One region of the Planctobacterium sp. R6 genome, then DNA from elsewhere that is predicted to be linked to it. Evidence: predicted binding sites of a transcription regulator. Region 1 holds the regulator's gene; the other holds the start of a gene.
The links. The regulator FliA, encoded in region 1, starts transcription of late flagellar genes. The targets are predictions, from matches to a motif close to CTAAAGNTNNNNNNNNNNNNGCCGATA.
Positions count from the first base shown of each region.

Region 2: the regulator FliA is predicted to act here: its motif matches at 7,671-7,697, upstream of AC0J20_RS21350 (DUF5610 domain-containing protein).

Region 1 covers NZ_JBVTQY010000001.1:229,184-238,084, forward strand. The annotation lists gene flhB (flagellar biosynthesis protein FlhB) at 1-943, shown strand, start outside; gene flhA (flagellar biosynthesis protein FlhA) at 1,049-3,148, shown strand; gene flhF (flagellar biosynthesis protein FlhF) at 3,176-4,564, shown strand; gene AC0J20_RS01040 (MinD/ParA family protein) at 4,561-5,427, shown strand; gene AC0J20_RS01045 (RNA polymerase sigma factor FliA) at 5,424-6,149, shown strand; gene cheY (chemotaxis response regulator CheY) at 6,193-6,576, shown strand; gene AC0J20_RS01055 (protein phosphatase CheZ) at 6,610-7,368, shown strand; gene AC0J20_RS01060 (chemotaxis protein CheA) at 7,383-8,901, shown strand, end outside.
Region 2 covers NZ_JBVTQY010000054.1:12,924-21,824, forward strand. The annotation lists gene AC0J20_RS21315 (bifunctional diguanylate cyclase/phosphodiesterase) at 1-2,103, shown strand, start outside; gene AC0J20_RS21320 (uracil-DNA glycosylase family protein) at 2,100-2,672, opposite strand; gene AC0J20_RS21325 (pyridine nucleotide transhydrogenase) at 2,762-3,112, shown strand; gene sthA (Si-specific NAD(P)(+) transhydrogenase) at 3,092-4,528, opposite strand; gene AC0J20_RS21335 (acyl-CoA desaturase) at 4,602-5,735, opposite strand; gene fabR (HTH-type transcriptional repressor FabR) at 5,839-6,450, shown strand; gene trmA (tRNA (uridine(54)-C5)-methyltransferase TrmA) at 6,465-7,565, opposite strand; gene AC0J20_RS21350 (DUF5610 domain-containing protein) at 7,728-8,901, shown strand, end outside.

The DNA of each region.
Region 1 (8,901 bases):
CTTTTTTGATCTGAGTCACGATGAAGCCTATGACTACACCCATATGCTCAATTCTCTTGATTGGGCACTGGACGTAATCGCGGTACCCATCCTGACCTTTTTGCTGATAGTCAGCGCTGCGGGTGTTTATGGCAGTATTGCTCTGGGTGGGTTCAATTTTACCTGGTATACCGCTTCTTTTCGCGCCTCAAACCTGAGTCCTATCAATGGCTTAAAGCGCATGTTTGGGGTCAATGGGTTGGTCGAGCTACTCAAAGCGATTGCCAAATTTGGCATAGTAGCAGCCGTGACTTATGTGATGCTGGCTTACTATATGGAAGAAGCCTTGCACCTGGATCAGGAATTGTTTCCCAATAGCCTGTTTCACGCCCTGGATTTAATTGGCTGGACCTTTATTATCATTTGTTGTGCCCTGATCCCTATTGCGGCCTTTGACGTGCCGTATCAGAGTTATACCCACAATGAACAAATGAAAATGAGTAAACAGGAAGTCAAAGACGAGCGTAAAAATGCAGAGGGGGATCCGCAGGTTAAAGGTCGCATCCGGCGATTACAGTATCAGGCGGCCGCCAGGCGTATGATGCAGGAAGTGCCCAAAGCGGATGTGGTGGTCACCAACCCGACTCATTATTCTGTGGCACTTAAATATGATCAGGAAGGCAACAGAGCGCCTTATGTCGTAGCCAAAGGGGCAGATGAACTGGCGATGCATATTCGTAAAATCGCAGAAGGTAATGGCGTTCCCTTGCTGGCCTCTCCTGCGTTAACCCGGGCCATATATTACACCACGGAAATTGATGAAGAAATTCCCGAAAAGTTGTTTCAGGCTGTCGCGCAGGTGTTGGCCTATGTTTATCAGCTAAAACGGTTTAAATCGGGCCGTGGTCATCGCCCTAAACCATTAGCTAAGGATCTGCCAATTCCACCGGAACTCAGGCACTAATAGCACCATTCTTACCTTCTTAAAGGGGATAGTCTGTCCAAATTACGGTGTTGGCCTGGTTATTGCTGAATATCCGCAGTTGTGTCAAATAATTAACATGCAGATATGTCAGTAGCCACTTATTTCAATCGCATAGACCAAAACAAATTAAAAGAAATTACCTCCGGGCTGGGGACGCCTATGGTGCTTTTAGCCATCATGGGGATGGTCATTTTACCTATGCCGGCATTTCTGCTGGATGTCCTGTTTAGCTTTAACATTGCCTTGTCGCTGATCGTCATCCTGGTGTGTGTGTTTACTCAGCGCCCGGTAGATTTCGGGATTTTCCCGCTGGTACTGTTAATCGCCACAGTATTGCGGCTGGCCCTTAACATTGCGTCAACACGGGTGGTATTACTGGAAGGTCACGAAGGTGGTGATGCCGCCGGTAAGGTGATCCAGGCCTTTGGTGAAGTGGTAATTGGCGGTAACTTTGCAGTGGGTATTGTGGTGTTTGCCATCTTACTGATCATCAACTTTAAAGTGGTTACCGCGGGTGCAGGACGTATATCTGAAGTAAGTGCTCGCTTTACCTTAGATGCTATGCCAGGTAAGCAAATGGCCATTGATGCAGACTTAAATGCAGGTTACATAGATTCTGATGAAGCGCGTAAACGCCGGGAAGAAATCACCGCTGAAGCGGACTTTTACGGGTCGATGGACGGTGCTTCAAAGTTTGTAAAAGGTGACGCCGTCGCCGGTTTGTTTATCATGCTGATCAATATTGTTGGGGGCTTGTTTATCGGCATGATCCAGCATGACCTGGGATTCGGTGATGCAATTGAGATATACACCCTGCTGACTATTGGTGATGGCCTGGTAGCGCAAATTCCGAGCCTGTTACTGTCTGTTGCAACCGCCATAATTGTGACGCGGGAGAATGACACCCAGGAGATGGGCAGCGAGTTAACAAATCAGCTGGCAAATCCACAAGCCATGTATGTTACTGCTGGTATTTTGTTTGTTATGGGTATTGTTCCTGGTATGCCGCATCTGGCGTTTTTAGGCTTCAGTGCCATTATCGGTGGCTATGCTTACTATCAGCAATATCGTGCCAAAAAAGAAGCTGAGCAACCTGCGGTGGTTGAGAAGAAAAAAGATTCAACTCCGCAGCCTTCAGAGATTAAAGAGTTAGGCTGGGATGATGTACAACAGGTGGATACGATTGGTCTGGAAGTGGGCTATCGCTTGATTCCGCTGGTGGATAAAACCCAGGGCGGCGAATTGTTAACGCGTATCAAAGGGGTGCGCAAGAAACTATCGCAGGAGTTAGGCTTCTTAATTCCGCCAGTGCACATCCGTGACAATCTGGATTTGACACCAAACAACTACACCATCTCCATGATGGGGGTAAATGTGGGCGAAGCCGATATTCATCACGATGAAGAGCTGGCCATTAACCCCGGGCAGGTATTTGGCAAATTAAACGGCACAGCCACTAAAGATCCCGCATTCGGGTTGGACGCATTGTGGATCAAGCCTTCTCAGCGGGAACACGCACAAACCCTGGGCTATACGGTCGTTGATGCCGCCACAGTGGTGGCCACTCATCTTAGTCAGCTTCTGACTAACAACGCTTATCAGTTATTGGGCTACGAAGAAGTGCAACAGTTGCTGGATATGTTGGCGAAATCTAATCCTAAACTGGTAGAAGGCCTGGTACCAGATATCTTACCACTCAGCACTGTGGTGAAGGTATTACAAACGCTACTTTACGAAGGTGTGCCAATTCGCGATATGCGCACTATTATTCAGACCTTGTCTGAGTATGGCATTAAGAGTCAAGATCCCGACGTTCTGGTTTCTGCTGTTCGCATCGCACTAAAACGCCTTATTGTTCAGGAAATCAATGGCGGTACCAAAGAAATTCCGGTTATCACGCTTTCTCCGGAGCTGGAGCAGATGTTACATCAGTCGTTGCAGGCAGGCGGACAAGATGGAGCCGGTATAGAACCTGGCCTGGCGGAGAATTTACAAAACTCATTGAATCAGGCGGCGCAACAGCAAGAGATGGCGGGTGAGCCTGCCGTGTTACTGACATCAGGAATGCTACGCCCCGTTCTGTCAAGATTCCTTAAGCATATGGTACAAGGATTGCATGTGGTGTCTTATCAAGAGGTTCCGGACGACAAACAAATAAAAATTGTCAGTGCGATAGGACAATAACCAGGCACCAATACCTGAGGTGATGAAATGAAAATTAGAAGATTTTTTGCGAAAACAATGCACGAGGCCTTAAATGAGGTTAAAGCGGAGCTGGGCGGTGATGCGGTTATCATGTCCAATAAAAAAGTCGCTGACGGTGTTGAAATTGTTGCCGCCTATGATAATGAGCCTGTCAAAAAGCCCGCACCCAAAATGACAGAGTCGCAACAGGCGCCCACTTTGGCGAAACCCTCGGGCAATGGGACGCCTACGTTGAGTGAAATTATTGGCGATTCCGGCGCTGACAGCCTCAAAGAGCTATTGGAAAAACAAGGTGTCGCCGGATTCAGCAGTGAACCTGAAACCAATACCTATTCGAAAGCAAAAACACAACTTGTTGCAGAACCCGCGCGTCCGGCGGTAGCCAGTGCGGCCGCACCAGACAGCATGCAACAGGTTAAAGAAAAACCATCCCAGAATAATTCGACTTCAGTCAGTCTGCAATCAGGTGACAAAGCGATCCAATCTATTCAGGAAGAGTTGAGATCATTGCGCAATGTGTTGCAATTCCAGGTAGGGGGACTTCTAAAACAGGAGCATCGCAGAGGTCATCCGTTGCAATCTTATTTAGTTGACCGCCTGGAGGCCATGGGCATTTGCTCTGAACTGGCTGAAGATGTGGTTTCCTACGCGCCGGAAAGTGCCAATGAAAGAGAAGCCTGGTTGTTTATCCTCAAACTTTTGGCTAATAGACTTAAGACAACCCGTAACGATATTCTGACGCAAAGTGGCGTGATGGCATTTCTTGGTCCCACAGGCACAGGAAAAACCACCACCATTGCTAAACTGGCGGCTCAGTATGCAAAACGTTACGGCGCTGATCAGGTTGCACTGGTAACAATCGACAGTTACAGGATTGCGGCGTATGAGCAGTTAGCCACGTACGGTAAAATTATTGGCTGCACGGTTAAAAAAGCAGCAAACGCACAAGAGTTATCCGACGTTTTATATCAATTTAGGAATAAAAGGTTAGTATTAATTGATACAGCTGGTTTTGGACAGCGAGACACAAGATTAATCAAGCAGTTAGATACTTTAAATGAAGCATCTTGTGCTAATATCAAAATGTACATGGTATTGCAGGCCAACACGCAAAGACACGTCATGGAGCATACTTTGCGTATTTATAATAAATTGCCGGTACAAGGTTGTATCTTTACCAAAATTGATGAATGCTTCTCCTTAGGTGAGGCTATCAGTGTCGCAATTCAGGAAAGATTACCGGTTGCTTATTTGACTGATGGACAAAAGGTGCCAGAAGATATAAAAATAGCAGATGCGAAATATATAATTTCATTGGCAGCAAAGCTTTATAAAAAATATGAATTGCCGCATACTTCAAAACAAAGAACAGTACATTCAGCAGTAGCAGTATGATTGAGGACCAGGCGAGTAGTTTAAGAAAAATGAGCCAAAATAATTTAACAAAAGTCATAGCAATAACCGGTGGTAAAGGCGGTGTAGGGAAAACTAATGTCACCCTGAATACCGCAATTGCAATGGCTAAGCTGGGTAAAAAAGTACTGGTTCTTGATGCTGACCTGGGTCTGGCTAATGTCGATGTTATGCTGGGATTACGGGTAGGCAAGAACATATCCCATGTATTGTCTGGCGAGTGCTCCCTGGAAGATATCCTGATTGAAGGCCCGCACGGCATCTTAATCGCACCTGCCACCTCCGGCACGCAAAACATGGCCGAGTTGTCACCCACCGAGCATGCTGGTCTAATTCGGGCATTTAGTGAGTTAAAAATTCCAATTGATGTACTGCTGGTCGATACGGCCGCAGGTATCTCTGATATGGTGTTGAGTTTTTCCCGTGCCTCGCAAGATATTATGATGGTGGTCTGTAACGAACCCACCTCCCTGACAGATGCATACGCTCTGATGAAAATACTGAACCGCGATCACGGTGTCTTTAAATTTAAGATCGTGGCTAATATGGTCAGAAATGCCAGAGAAGGTCAGGAACTTTACGCTAAACTGTCAAAAGTGACTAACCGATTCCTTGACGTCGCGCTGGAACTGGTGGCTACCGTACCTTATGATGAAAACATCCGGAAGGCAGTGCGCAAGCAAAAAGCCATTGTTGACGTATTTCCCGGATCACCGGCAGCGCTTGCAATCACCCACCTGGCTAAGCAGGCGCTTTCCTGGCCGATCCCGGCGCAACCTGGTGGTCATCTGGAATTTTTTATTGAACAACTGGTCAAACGGCAGGCAGCGAGTAATCAGGCGTGAACAGCAAAGCAAACGCTTACAAACAACATGATGACAAAAGGTTACTTGTCGAAAAACATGCACCTTTAGTTAAGCGTATTGCTCATCACCTTATGGCCCGACTTCCCGCCAGTGTTCTGGTCGAAGATTTAATACAAGCCGGTATGATTGGTTTGTTAGAAGCATCGCGAAATTTTGACGGTACCAAAGGGGCCAGTTTTGAAACTTTTGCCGGCATCAGGATCCGTGGCGCAATGCTGGATGAAATTCGCAAAGGCGACTGGACACCCCGCTCGGTACACAAAAACGGTCGTGCTATCGCTGAAGCCATCAGTGAAGTCGAACGCGAAATTGGCGGTGACGCCAAAGATGTTGACGTTGCTGAAAAAATGCAGGTGTCACTGGCGGATTACCATCAGATGTTGTCCGAGGTAAATGCCGGTAAGATAATTGGCATAGAAGATTTAGGTGTTACCGAAGACGTACTGACCACCGATAAGAACAAAGGGGAAAATACTCCCTTTGACGACCTGATGGAAGGTTCCTTCCAAAAGGCACTGGCAAATGCAATCACAACTTTGCCAGAACGTGAGGCAATTGTTTTGTCTCTGTACTATGATGAAGAACTGAATTTAAGAGAAATTGGTGAAGTGCTGGATGTTAGTGAATCCAGAGTGAGCCAAATTCATAGTCAGGCTATGCTTAGATTGAAGTCCAGAATGCAGGCATGGCAAGCTGGATAGCGTATAATAATAAAATTTGATTGAATCCTCACTGGAGGCGGTTTTGGATAAAAACATGAAAATTCTCGTTGTTGATGACTTTTCTACAATGAGACGAATCATCAAAAACTTGTTGAAAGATCTCGGCTTTACCAATGTCCAGGAAGCTGATGATGGCAGCACGGCTTTGCCAATGCTACAACAAGGTGATTTTGATTTTGTAGTCACCGACTGGAATATGCCAGGCATGCAAGGTATCGATTTGTTGAGAGCAATTCGGGCCGATGACAAGCTGAAGCACACACCGGTATTGATGGTTACTGCCGAAGCGAAGAAAGAACAAATTGTTGCTGCTGCCCAGGCCGGTGTAAATGGTTATGTTGTTAAGCCGTTTACCGCTGCTACGCTAAAAGAGAAGCTCGACAAAATTTTTGAGCGTCTTGGTTAGTTCAGGACAGTCCTGAGATAAAACGGAGCTGAAATGACTAATGAGAAAAGCTCTCCCATTTCGCTTGAAGATGCTAAGCAGTTAGTTGCATTTTTAGAGCAAGGGGATGATGAGGCCGCCAGGGCCTTACTTGAAGCCAGCAAAATCCAGGATTCCATGGAGTTATTTGCTGAGGTGGGTAAATTGACCCGCCAACTTCACGATTCATTGAATACCTTTAACATTGATTCGCGAATCGTTGATCTCGCAAACGAAGACATCCCGGATGCACAAACTCGCTTGAATTACGTTATCGAAACGACAGAGCAGGCTGCAAACAGAACCATGGATGCAGTTGAAAGTAGTATGCCGATAGCCGAAAAGATCAATTCAAGCATCAGCCATATTCTGCCTGAGTGGAAAAAACTCATGACCCGCCAGCTGGAACTCGGTGAATTTAAGTCACTTTGCCATGAACTTGACGGTTTTTTGGAACAAGCCAGTAAAGATTCTTCGCAATTGAACGATTTATTAACTGAGGTTCTGATGGCGCAAGGGTATCAGGATCTGACCGGGCAGGTTATTCGGCGCGTAATTCAACTTGTAAAAGAAGTTGAAGACAGTCTCGTTAACATGCTCACTGTGTTTGGTGAACCTGAAACCGAGCTTAAAAAAGTCGTCGGCAAAGTAGAAAAATCGAAGAAGGCAGATGCAAGTGAAGCAGAAGGCCCGATTATTGACGCTGCGGACAGAGATGATGTCGTACAGGGACAAGACGATGTAGATGATCTGCTTTCGAGCCTGGGTTTTTAACGTGGAGTTGATGCATGTCGTTTGATGTTGACGAGGATATACTTCAGGACTTCCTGGTGGAAGCCGGAGAAATTCTGGAACAATTACAAGAGCAACTCGTCGATCTGGAAAATAATCCTGAAGATGCGGATTTGCTTAATGCAATATTCAGAGGCTATCACACCGTAAAAGGTGGAGCGGGTTTCCTGTCGCTAACCGAATTAGTGGATATTTGCCACGGCGCAGAAAACGTTTTTGACACTATGCGCAACGGTCAACGTCGACTGACGCCGGAACTGATGGACGTCATCCTTCAGGCGACCGATGTGGTTGTTGAGATGTTTGAACACGTCAAAGCAAGAGAACCACTCCAGGCGGCTGATCAAACCTTGCTGGATACATTACATAGGTTAAGCCAACCGGAAAGTGCTGATGAAGCCGCTGCACCGGTCCCGGCCCCTGAAGTACCGGCTGTTGACGATACAGACGACGATGATGACGAGTTTTTTGATTTTGACACTGACAGTGTCAGCGCAACTGACGACGGCGGTATTGATGAAATTACCGAAGATGAATTTGAACAACTATTAGACGAATTGCACGGTTCCGGTGGTGCACCAGGTAAAAAAGAAGAGGCCGCGGCTTCAGCGAAGCCAGCTCCGGTTGCGGATAGTGCCGGCGGTGATGAAGACATCACCGATGAAGAGTTTGAAGCGCTGCTTGACCAGTTGCATGGAAAAGGCAAGTTTGCCGGTGAATCCGATTCCGGCAGTGCACAACCAGCGAGCGCACCGGCGCCTGCTAAGGCTCCGGCACCAGCACCTGCAGTCGCTGTAGGTGATGACGACGATATCACCGATGAAGAATTTGAAGCGTTGCTTGATCAATTACACGGATCAGGTAAAGGTCCTGGTGCCGAGGAGGCAGACAGCAAACCTGTGACGCCTGCGCCCGCGCCAAAAGCCGCTCCGGCTCCTAAACCCGCTCCGGTACCTGCGCCTAAAGCAGCGCCTGCTCCCGCTCCAGCCGCTGCTGCGCCCAAAGCTGCTCCGGCGCCTGCGCCCGCTAAAACGGAGCCAGCAGCTAAGAAAGAAGACAAAAAAGCTGCCGCTGCCGCGCCACCTGCAGAAACCACAGTCAGGGTTGATACAAAACGCCTGGATCAGATCATGAATATGGTGGGTGAGTTAGTGTTGGTGCGTAACCGGTTGCTCAGTCTCGGCATTAATCTTAACGATGAAAACATGTCGAAAGCGATCGCGAATCTGGATGTCGTCACCGGCGATCTTCAGGGTGCGGTTATGAAGACCCGAATGCAGCCCATTAAGAAGGTTTTTGGCCGTTTCCCGCGAGTGGTACGTGACTTAGCCCGAAGCCTGAAAAAAGATATCGCACTGGAACTGAAGGGTGAGGAAACCGATTTAGATAAAAACCTGGTTGAAGCTCTGGCGGATCCGTTGGTTCACCTGGTGAGAAACTCAGTCGATCACGGTATTGAAATGCCTGATGACCGTGTCGCTTCAGGTAAACCGGCACGAGGTACTGTGACCCTGG
Region 2 (8,901 bases), on a different contig from region 1:
GTAACCCGACTGGCACTGTCTGATTTAGTGCTTAATGGTAAAGGTTTGTGTTTTCACCATGCCTACTCTGGCGAAGAAGCGCTGAAGTTTTTGAGCGAAAAAGGCAGTGAAATCGCAGTTTTGTTGCTTGATGTCGTGATGGAGTCAGACGATTCAGGATTACAGGTGGCCAAAAAGATGCGGGAAGACATGCATCTTGAAGAACCCCGGATTATCTTAAGAACCGGCCAACCAGGCTATGCTCCGGAAGAGAGTGTCATTAAAGAATATGACATCAACGATTATAAAACTAAAACGGAATTAACCCGTAGCAAGCTGGTAACCACGATTATCGCATCGTTGCGTTCCTACCAACAAATACTCACCATTAATCAAAGTCGCAAAGGCCTGGAAAAAATCATCGGCTCTGCGGCTAATTTACTTGAAGAGCACTCAGTAAAAGGCTTCTGCGAAGGCGTGGTCGAACAAATTAGCTCGTTAATTGGGCTGGAAGCCGGAGGCGTGTTATGTGCCCGGGCCGGCTCCGTGCTGGATAAAGACGAAGACGGTGTATACGTGCTGGGTGCAGCGGGAGATTTTGCCACCTTTATCAATGAGCGACTGGAAAGCATTCACAACGATAAGATAGTGATGCATGTCACCCAATGTTTGCAAAATAAGAGCCACATATTTGGTGAAGATTTCTCGGTTCTTTACATGGACAGTTCTGGTTACGAAGCTGCGGTTTACATTCAGGCTGGCAGCGAAATCAGCGAGGTAAATAAACAGTTGTTGGAAGTTTTCTTGTCCAGTGTTTCTGTGGGCTATGAAAATGTGAATCTGTTCCACCAATTGCGCAATGCTGCGTTCAGGGATTATTTAACCAGACTCCCTAACCGGAATGAGTTCATTAATATGCTTGATGAGCTCAACCGCATGGACAACGATTTTGACGCGGAAGTGATCGCGTTAATTGATATCAGTCATTTTTCTGATATTAATGATGGGCTGGGGCAAGAGGTAGGTAACAACCTGCTGATTGCTGTTGCTGAGCGGTTGATGGAGCGCTTTGGCGACACCTGTATGATGGCCAGAATTGGCGCGGATGTGTTTGGCGTAATTGGCAACAGTACCAACATAACGCCGAAAACCATAGACGCAGCCTTTTCCACGCCCTTTAAGGCCGGAGATCACACCTTACCGGTGAATATCACAGTAGGACTGACCCGATTACTGGAATCCGCCAGTGGTATTAACCTGTTAAAACAAACCAATATTGCGCTTAACCGCGCCAAGAAAAATATCACCACCAACTATGAGTATTACGCGCCGGAAATGGAGGAAAAAACCACCTGGCGTTTGGGTATGATTAGACAGTTACGCGCTGATTTTGCTGAGCGTAAACTTCAGGTTTGGTTCCAACCTCAGATCGATCTGAAAACGGAAAAAGTGGTGGGGATGGAAGCTTTACTGCGCTGGCCGTCGAGAGAAGGTGGTTACGTCTCACCGGCGGTTTTCGTGCCATTGGCAGAATACTCTGGCCTAATCATCGAAATCGGTGAATGGGTCTTGTTGGAATCCTGCGAAAAGTTAAAAGAGTTGGAAACATTGGGATATAAAGATCTCCGAGTGGCGGTCAATATTTCTATGCCGCAGTTCCGGGATCCAAAATTTGTCCCATTGATAAAATCCACCTTAGATAAGTTAGAGATTCAACCGCGAAATCTGGAACTGGAGATTACCGAGAGTCTGGTTATGGATGATCCTCAGGTGGTGGTCGAATCACTGAAAGACCTGAAGAGCAATGGCATTCAAATCGCGATTGATGACTTTGGTACCGGATTTTCTTCAATGAGTTATTTACAGCAGCTTCCGTTAGACAGACTGAAAGTTGATCGGGCGTTTGTGAAAGAAGTGGAGCCCGGAAAGCAGGCATTTATTGCAGAGACTATCGTAACACTGGGCCAAAAGCTGGGACTCAAAACAATCGCCGAGGGCGTGGAAAAACGAGAGCAGGCAAAATACATGCTGGATCTTGGTTGTGATGAAGCCCAGGGCTATTTGTTCGCTAAGCCCATGCCCTATGATGATCTTATTGAGTTCTTATCCAAATACAATCCTTAGCACTGACTGAGAATTGAACTAACAATACGCTGATATTCAGGTAAAACCTCTGCTTCAAACCAGGGGTTTTTCTTTATCCAAATATTGTTTCTGGGAGATGGATGAGGTAACGGCAGCGTATTTTCACCATAGTCTCGCCAGTTTTTGCAACGTTCAGTTAGTGAGCGTTTGTCGTTCAGGTAGTAGTTTTGCGCGTAACTGCCAACTAATAATCGTGGTACCTGGTTTGAAAAAGACGAAAGCAAAAGCGGATGCCAGGTGGGTGCGCATTCTTTTCTGGGCGGTAAATCACCGCTTTTTCCGCTACCCGGAAAACAGAAACCCATTGGCACCAAAGCAACAACATTTTCGTTGTAAAACAAAGTATTACTTATACTCAGCCAGGCTCTTAAACGTTGTCCCGATTGGTCGTTCCACGGGGTGCCGCTGTCATGGGCTTGTTTACCCGGAGCCTGTCCAATAATGATCAGTTTTGCCTTGGAGCTGAACTGAAAAATGGGTTTGGCAGGGTAGGGAAGACATGCTTCACACAGCTTACATTCACTTATTCTCTGTTTTAAACTAGTCATATAAAAAAAGAATATAATCAAAAACGGTTACATTAATAATTGGATGTGTTACGCTAATATCAAGATTGGCACTTATTCCGGAGGTAAAGATGCGCAAATCCATGCTTATTTTAGCATTAAGTTTCGTTAGTACATTGTCATTTGCCGAGGCTGAGCCGAGCAACAACAACTTGTTTAAATGCGTTGAGTCGAAAGAGCTAACGCTGAACGCTGAATGTTTGTCTCAGACAATCGAAAACAATGTTCAATTTAAAGATTTCCAGGTGAGCTTTCACTCTGAAATGGGAGAGCTTGGCGGCAATGCAATGGCCACCATGCAATTTTATCCAGAACTAATGGAAATTCACATTATCGCTCATGACGACGATAAAGCCAGTGGTGCTCTGGTGCAGCAGCAATCAGAGCAAGCCGAACAACCATCAGGTGAAAAGTCGGTTTAATCCATTGATTGCAGCTACCCGATAGGCTTCAGCCATTGTGGGATAGTTAAAGGTAGTGTTAACAAAGTATTCAATGTTGTTGGCACTACCTCCTTGCTGCATAATTGCTTGTCCGATGTGGACAATCTCAGAAGCCCTTTCTCCAAAACAATGAATTCCCAGTACTTCTTTTGTTTCTCTGTGAAAAATAATTTTTAATCCACCCACCAGACTGTGGGCGATCTGCGCTCTGGCAAGATGTTTAAACTGTGCTCTGCCAACTTCATAAGGAATTTTTAGGGCTGTCAGTTCCTGTTCTGTTTTGCCTACAGAGGATATTTCCGGAATGGTATAAATTCCCGTTGGAATGTCTTCTACCAGGGTGGAGTGGCTCTCACCTTTTAACATGGCTTCGCCCGCAAATCTGCCCTGATTGTATGCTGCGGAGGCCAGGCTGGGGTAGCCGATCACATCACCCACCGCATATATATTGTCTATTTCGGTTTTATAATTGGCGTCAACACTCAATTGGCCTCGCCCATCTGCTTTCAATCCTACGGCGTCGAGATTCAGCATATCGGTGTTACCTGTTCGACCATTGGCAAACAATAAACAATCCGCTTTCATTTTTTTACCAGACTGTAAGTGCAATACAACACCGTCTTCGCGCCCTTCAATTGCCTGGTATTGTTCGTTGTGGCGAATTACGATGCCGCTGTTCCAGAGGTGATAGCTGATGGAATCGGAGATTTCAGCATCCAAAAACGACAATAATCTTTCGCGCATATTCACCAGGTCGACTTTGACATTCATCCCCCGAAATATGCTGGCATACTCAGTACCAATTACCCCGGCGCCATAGATAATAATATTGCTGGGGTCATGGTTTAACGAGAGAATGGTGTCACTGTTGTAAATACGTGGGTGATTGAAATCGACATCAACCGGTGTATACGGACGCGAGCCGGTAGCAATCGCGAACTGTTCAGCTGTCAGTGTTTCCACTGAGCCGTCATCGTGGTTGATCCTGAGCGTGTGCTGATCAACAAAAGAAGCTTCACCGTGCAACACGGTGACCCGGTTTCGTTCATAAAAGCCTCTTCGCAATTGGGTTTGTTTGCGGATGACTGACGTCGCGTGATTGAGGATTTGTTCGAAGGTCAGATGGTGGGCTTTTTCACCGTCATTGTACAGTGGGTTTCCGTTAAATTCGATCAGACGACTCACAGAATGTCTTAGCGCTTTGGAAGGAATGGTGCCCCAGTGAGTACAGCCGCCGCCCACCATTTCATATTTTTCGATAACCGCAACTTTCTTACCTGCTTTGGCTAATTGCATGGCGACACCCTCACCGCCAGGACCAGTTCCAATAACTATGGCATCAAATTGATACTTGGGTTTGGTGGGTACTCTTTTTCGACTTGCTCGCTTAGCCATTTTTGTCTCCAATTCAAGCGCTTATCGACAATCATAGCTAAGTATGGGCCGTTTTTGCAACGGCCCGGAGGATTCAGGCATACTGAAGGGGCATTCGGCTTAGATCCAGCCATTTATTCTTTTGCACTTCCAAAGAGGCTTTTAGTTCTTTGTATTTATAGCGTATTTCCAAACCCTCATAAGACTGGATAAGCGCTTGTTTCTTCAGATCCATAAAAGACTTTCTGGCCTGGTAGAATTCTGTCATCTTCACCATCAGCGCATCATATTCCGCCTGAAGCTTACCTAAAATTTCTTCTTTATTTGGGGGCGACAAGCTCAGAGTTTTTTGGGTTGCATATCGCAATTGCATGGCAATACGTGCTTTTTCAATGCGCTCTTCCGGACAGCGGCGTAAATTATAAGTTAATTTCAACCAGGACAATCCATTGATTAACCACTTGGTGGGATCAAATTGCCACCACCGAATACCATTGCGATAGTCGTATTCAAAAATATGATGGAAATTGTGGTAACCCTCACCAAAGGTAAAAAACGCCAGAATGTCGTTATCTTTTGCAGTGTTTTGATCTGTATAGGGCTGTCTTCCCCAAAGGTGGGCCAACGAATTAATGAAAAAGGTGACATGATGCACTACCACCAGGCGCAATACACCGGCTAATAAAAGCATGCCAATAACATCGCCGTTTAACCAGCCTAACAACGCCGGGATACCAATATTGGCGGCCAGCGAAATTTTGCCGTAATTATTGTGCTGCCACATAACCACCTTGTCTTTTTGTAGATCGCGGCAGTTGGCATAATCTTCAAAAGGATTCGTTTTGTAATCACGTAACATCCAGCCCAAATGAGAAAACCAAAATCCTTTGTTCGCCGAATAAGGATCTTTGTCATTGTCGTCAACGTGGCGATGATGGATACGGTGGTCAGAGCACCAGTGCAGAATACTGCGCTGTACGGCCATCGCTCCGAATATTGCGTAAAAGATTTTGACTATTGTATGCGCTTCATAGGCTTTGTGAGACCAAAGGCGATGGTAGCCAGCGGTGATTGACATCCCGGACATCCAAATCAATGCGATACAAGCAGTCACCTCTTTCCAGTCAAAACTGTTAAAATACGCTTCGATTGGCACCACAAAAATTGCGACGGCGGCGGTAAAAATAAAGAATAATAGGTTTACGAGAATAAGAGGTGGTTTAGTCATTTTCAAAGTTTAGCTTACAAGTGTTCGCTAATTTTAGTGTCTTCAACTAATATTGGCAACCTGAAACCGTTAACCCATTGCAGATCTAATTCGGGGAAGTCGATTGAATCGTAAGGAACAAAAGTTAAAAACGCGCAGAGCCATTATTGATGCAGCGTTTTCCATCATGGATGAACAACGAGGTCTCTCCAGTATCAGCTTGCGTGAAGTGGCGCGTAAAGCCGGGATTGCGCCAACGTCTTTTTATCGCCATTTTACCGACATTGACGAATTGGGTTTAACCCTGGTGGATGAAGCCGGGTTAGCGTTGAGGCAACTGATGCGTCAGGCGCGTATTCGCATAGAATCGGGCGGCAGTGTTATTCAAACCTCGGTAGCCACCTTTATGGAGTACGTGTCTGCCAACAGCAATGTTTTCAGACTGCTCCTGCGTGAGCATACCGGTACGTCACAGGCATTCAGGGCGGCAGTGCAAAGAGAAATAGCCCATTTTGTTGAGGAGTTAACGGATTACACGGTGGCCACCACCAAAATGAGTCGTGAAATGTCAGGGCTTCAGGCTGAAGCTATGGTTCGTATTGTGTTTAGTGCCGGTGCCGAGGCCATTGATGCGACAGCCGAACAGAAGTTATTTTTGGCCAGAAGAGTGGAAAAGCAATTGCGCTTTATTGCCATTGGCGCGTTGCGGTTTGCACGCTCAGATCACAGTGAGTAGCGCACAACTGTACGCTATTTTTTTCTGAGAATGACACCGGATTCTATGTGATGGGTATAAGGAAACTGGTCAAACAACGCTAATTTTTCCACGCTATGGCTGGAACTGAGCGTAGTGACATTTTCAATCAGGGTTTCCGGGTTACAGGAAATGTAAATGATCTCATCATATGCGCGAATCAACTCAAGGGTATCATCATCGATTCCGGCACGGGGAGGATCTACCAACACCGTGGAGATTGCCAGGTCTTCTAACCCGGCTCCTTCAAGCCGCTTTTTGCTCTCGCCTGTTTGATAGTATTGGGTAAATTCTTCACTGGACATACGAGCGATAAAGACGTTGTCAACGCCGTTAAGCTTAATGTTGTGGTTTGCTGCAGCTACCGATGTTCTGGAAATCTCGGTACCGACGACTTTGCGAAAGTTTTGCGCCAACGGTATTGAGAAGTTTCCTGCACCGCAATAAAACTCCAAAAGATCGCCAGACTTTCTGTCTCGGGTATTGTCAATACACCATTCAATCATTGATTGATTTACGTAGGGGTTGGGCTGGGTAAAGCTGTTTTCAACATGCATAAACTGATATTCATTATCGAATACCTTTAAAGACTCAGTAATGAAATCCTGATCTTTTATCAGCTTTTGTTTTTTGGCCCGGCCAACGAAATTAACCTGGTGTGTTGTGCTAAGTTTCGCTTTTAATTTTGCTATTTCTGCTTCCCAGCTTTCGTCAAGCTGACGGTGGTACAATAACGAAATCACCGTATCGCCACTCAAACCACTTAAATAATCGATTTGAAACAGCTTGCGTCTGAGTATTGGGTTTTCCCTAATATGCAATAACAGCGACACCATCAACTCGTTAATGGTTTCGATTGCTACCGGGAACTGGTCAACTCTGTATTTTTCCTTAGTACTCTGGTCAAACATGATGTGATACAGGTCATCGTTTTCATGCCACACCCTAAACTCTGCTCTGGAGCGGTAGTGTTGCAAAGGGGATTCGAAAACGGCCAGTTCTCCGTCGAAAAAAGGACTGAAGAGTTCACTGAGTCTTTTTTGCTTTTCTAAAAGTTGTGTCTGATAAACATCAGGATCACTGGGAATCTGCTGCATAGAAAGTCGTCGCCGGGAAATTGATAAATAAAATTGAAATAGCCGCGCATACTACCATATTTTTACCCTGTTCACCTCTGCCTGTGCCTTTCTTTTAATTAGCGACTAAAATCTAATCAGAGGAAGCCGATAAAAGGGATGAGGTTAAATGAGGAAAGTGTCATGAACTTAGGTGATATCAAATCCACTGGTTCTGAAAAGGCCCCGGTGGAAAATAAAAAGGTAACGCCTGATAAGCTGGCAACAGCGGGAGAAAATCAGGCTTTAAAGGAATTGGCGGCTGAACAGGTCTCCTTGAGTAATAATGCTAAGTCAGTTGCAGCATCACGTATTTTGCAGACTAACTTTGATCAGACCATTGTCTTTTCAGGCCAGCAGGAGTTATTGGCAGGTTTAAAACCCCGGCCTCAGAATAAGCCTTTTGACTTTGAAGAAGTTGCAGAAAATGTACTGACATTCATTGGTGGTGCATTGAAACTGGCTAAGCAAAATGGTGCCGATGATGAAAAGCTGACCGAAATGTTTGAGCAAGCCAAAAAAGGCGTAGAAAAAGGCATTTCTCAGGCCAGAAAAGATCTGGCTGCATTTATGAATGAAGAACTGGACGAAGGCATAACCAATAGTCTTAAAGCGATAACCAAAGGTTTAGATGAATTACGTGAAGAATATTTTGGTGAAGCAGAGGCAGAGTCCGTTACAGCCCAACAGAGTGTATCGGCTGAACAACAAAATAGTAGTGAACTAACGCTGACTACCCGCGATGGCGATGAAGTCCAGATTTCCTTCGAGACTATTCAGCGCTTTAGAGCGCAACAAGAAGTGTTTATCAAACAACAATCTGAACAGCAACAAGGCGGGAATTCTGAACTGACTGCTGGTGCCCAGCAATCATATGAATTTATTCAGGCTGAGCGCTTTAGTTTTTCGGTGAAAGGTGAGTTGAGTGCCGAAGAACTGGAAGATATCGCCGAATTTGTAGAACAGACATCGGGTCTGGTGGATGAGTTTTTTAATGGCGATATTCAAAAGGCATTTAATCAGGCCAGTGAAATCGGTCTGGATGATTCTCAAATTGCCGGGTTTGCGCTGGAATTGTCACGCACTGAAAAGTTGGAAACCGTGCAGCGCTATGAACAGGTTTCAAATTATAAAGACGAAGATAACCAGTCAGATAAACCTGCAATCAAAACCATCTCCCAATATCTTGATAATTTATTGGATACATTGGATCAGAATGATGAGTTGTTTGGACAACGAAATACCTTTGATGAACTGGTTAATGGGCTTATTAGTGAAGTTGAAAATATTAAGACCCCGGAACTGCTGGAAGCCTTTA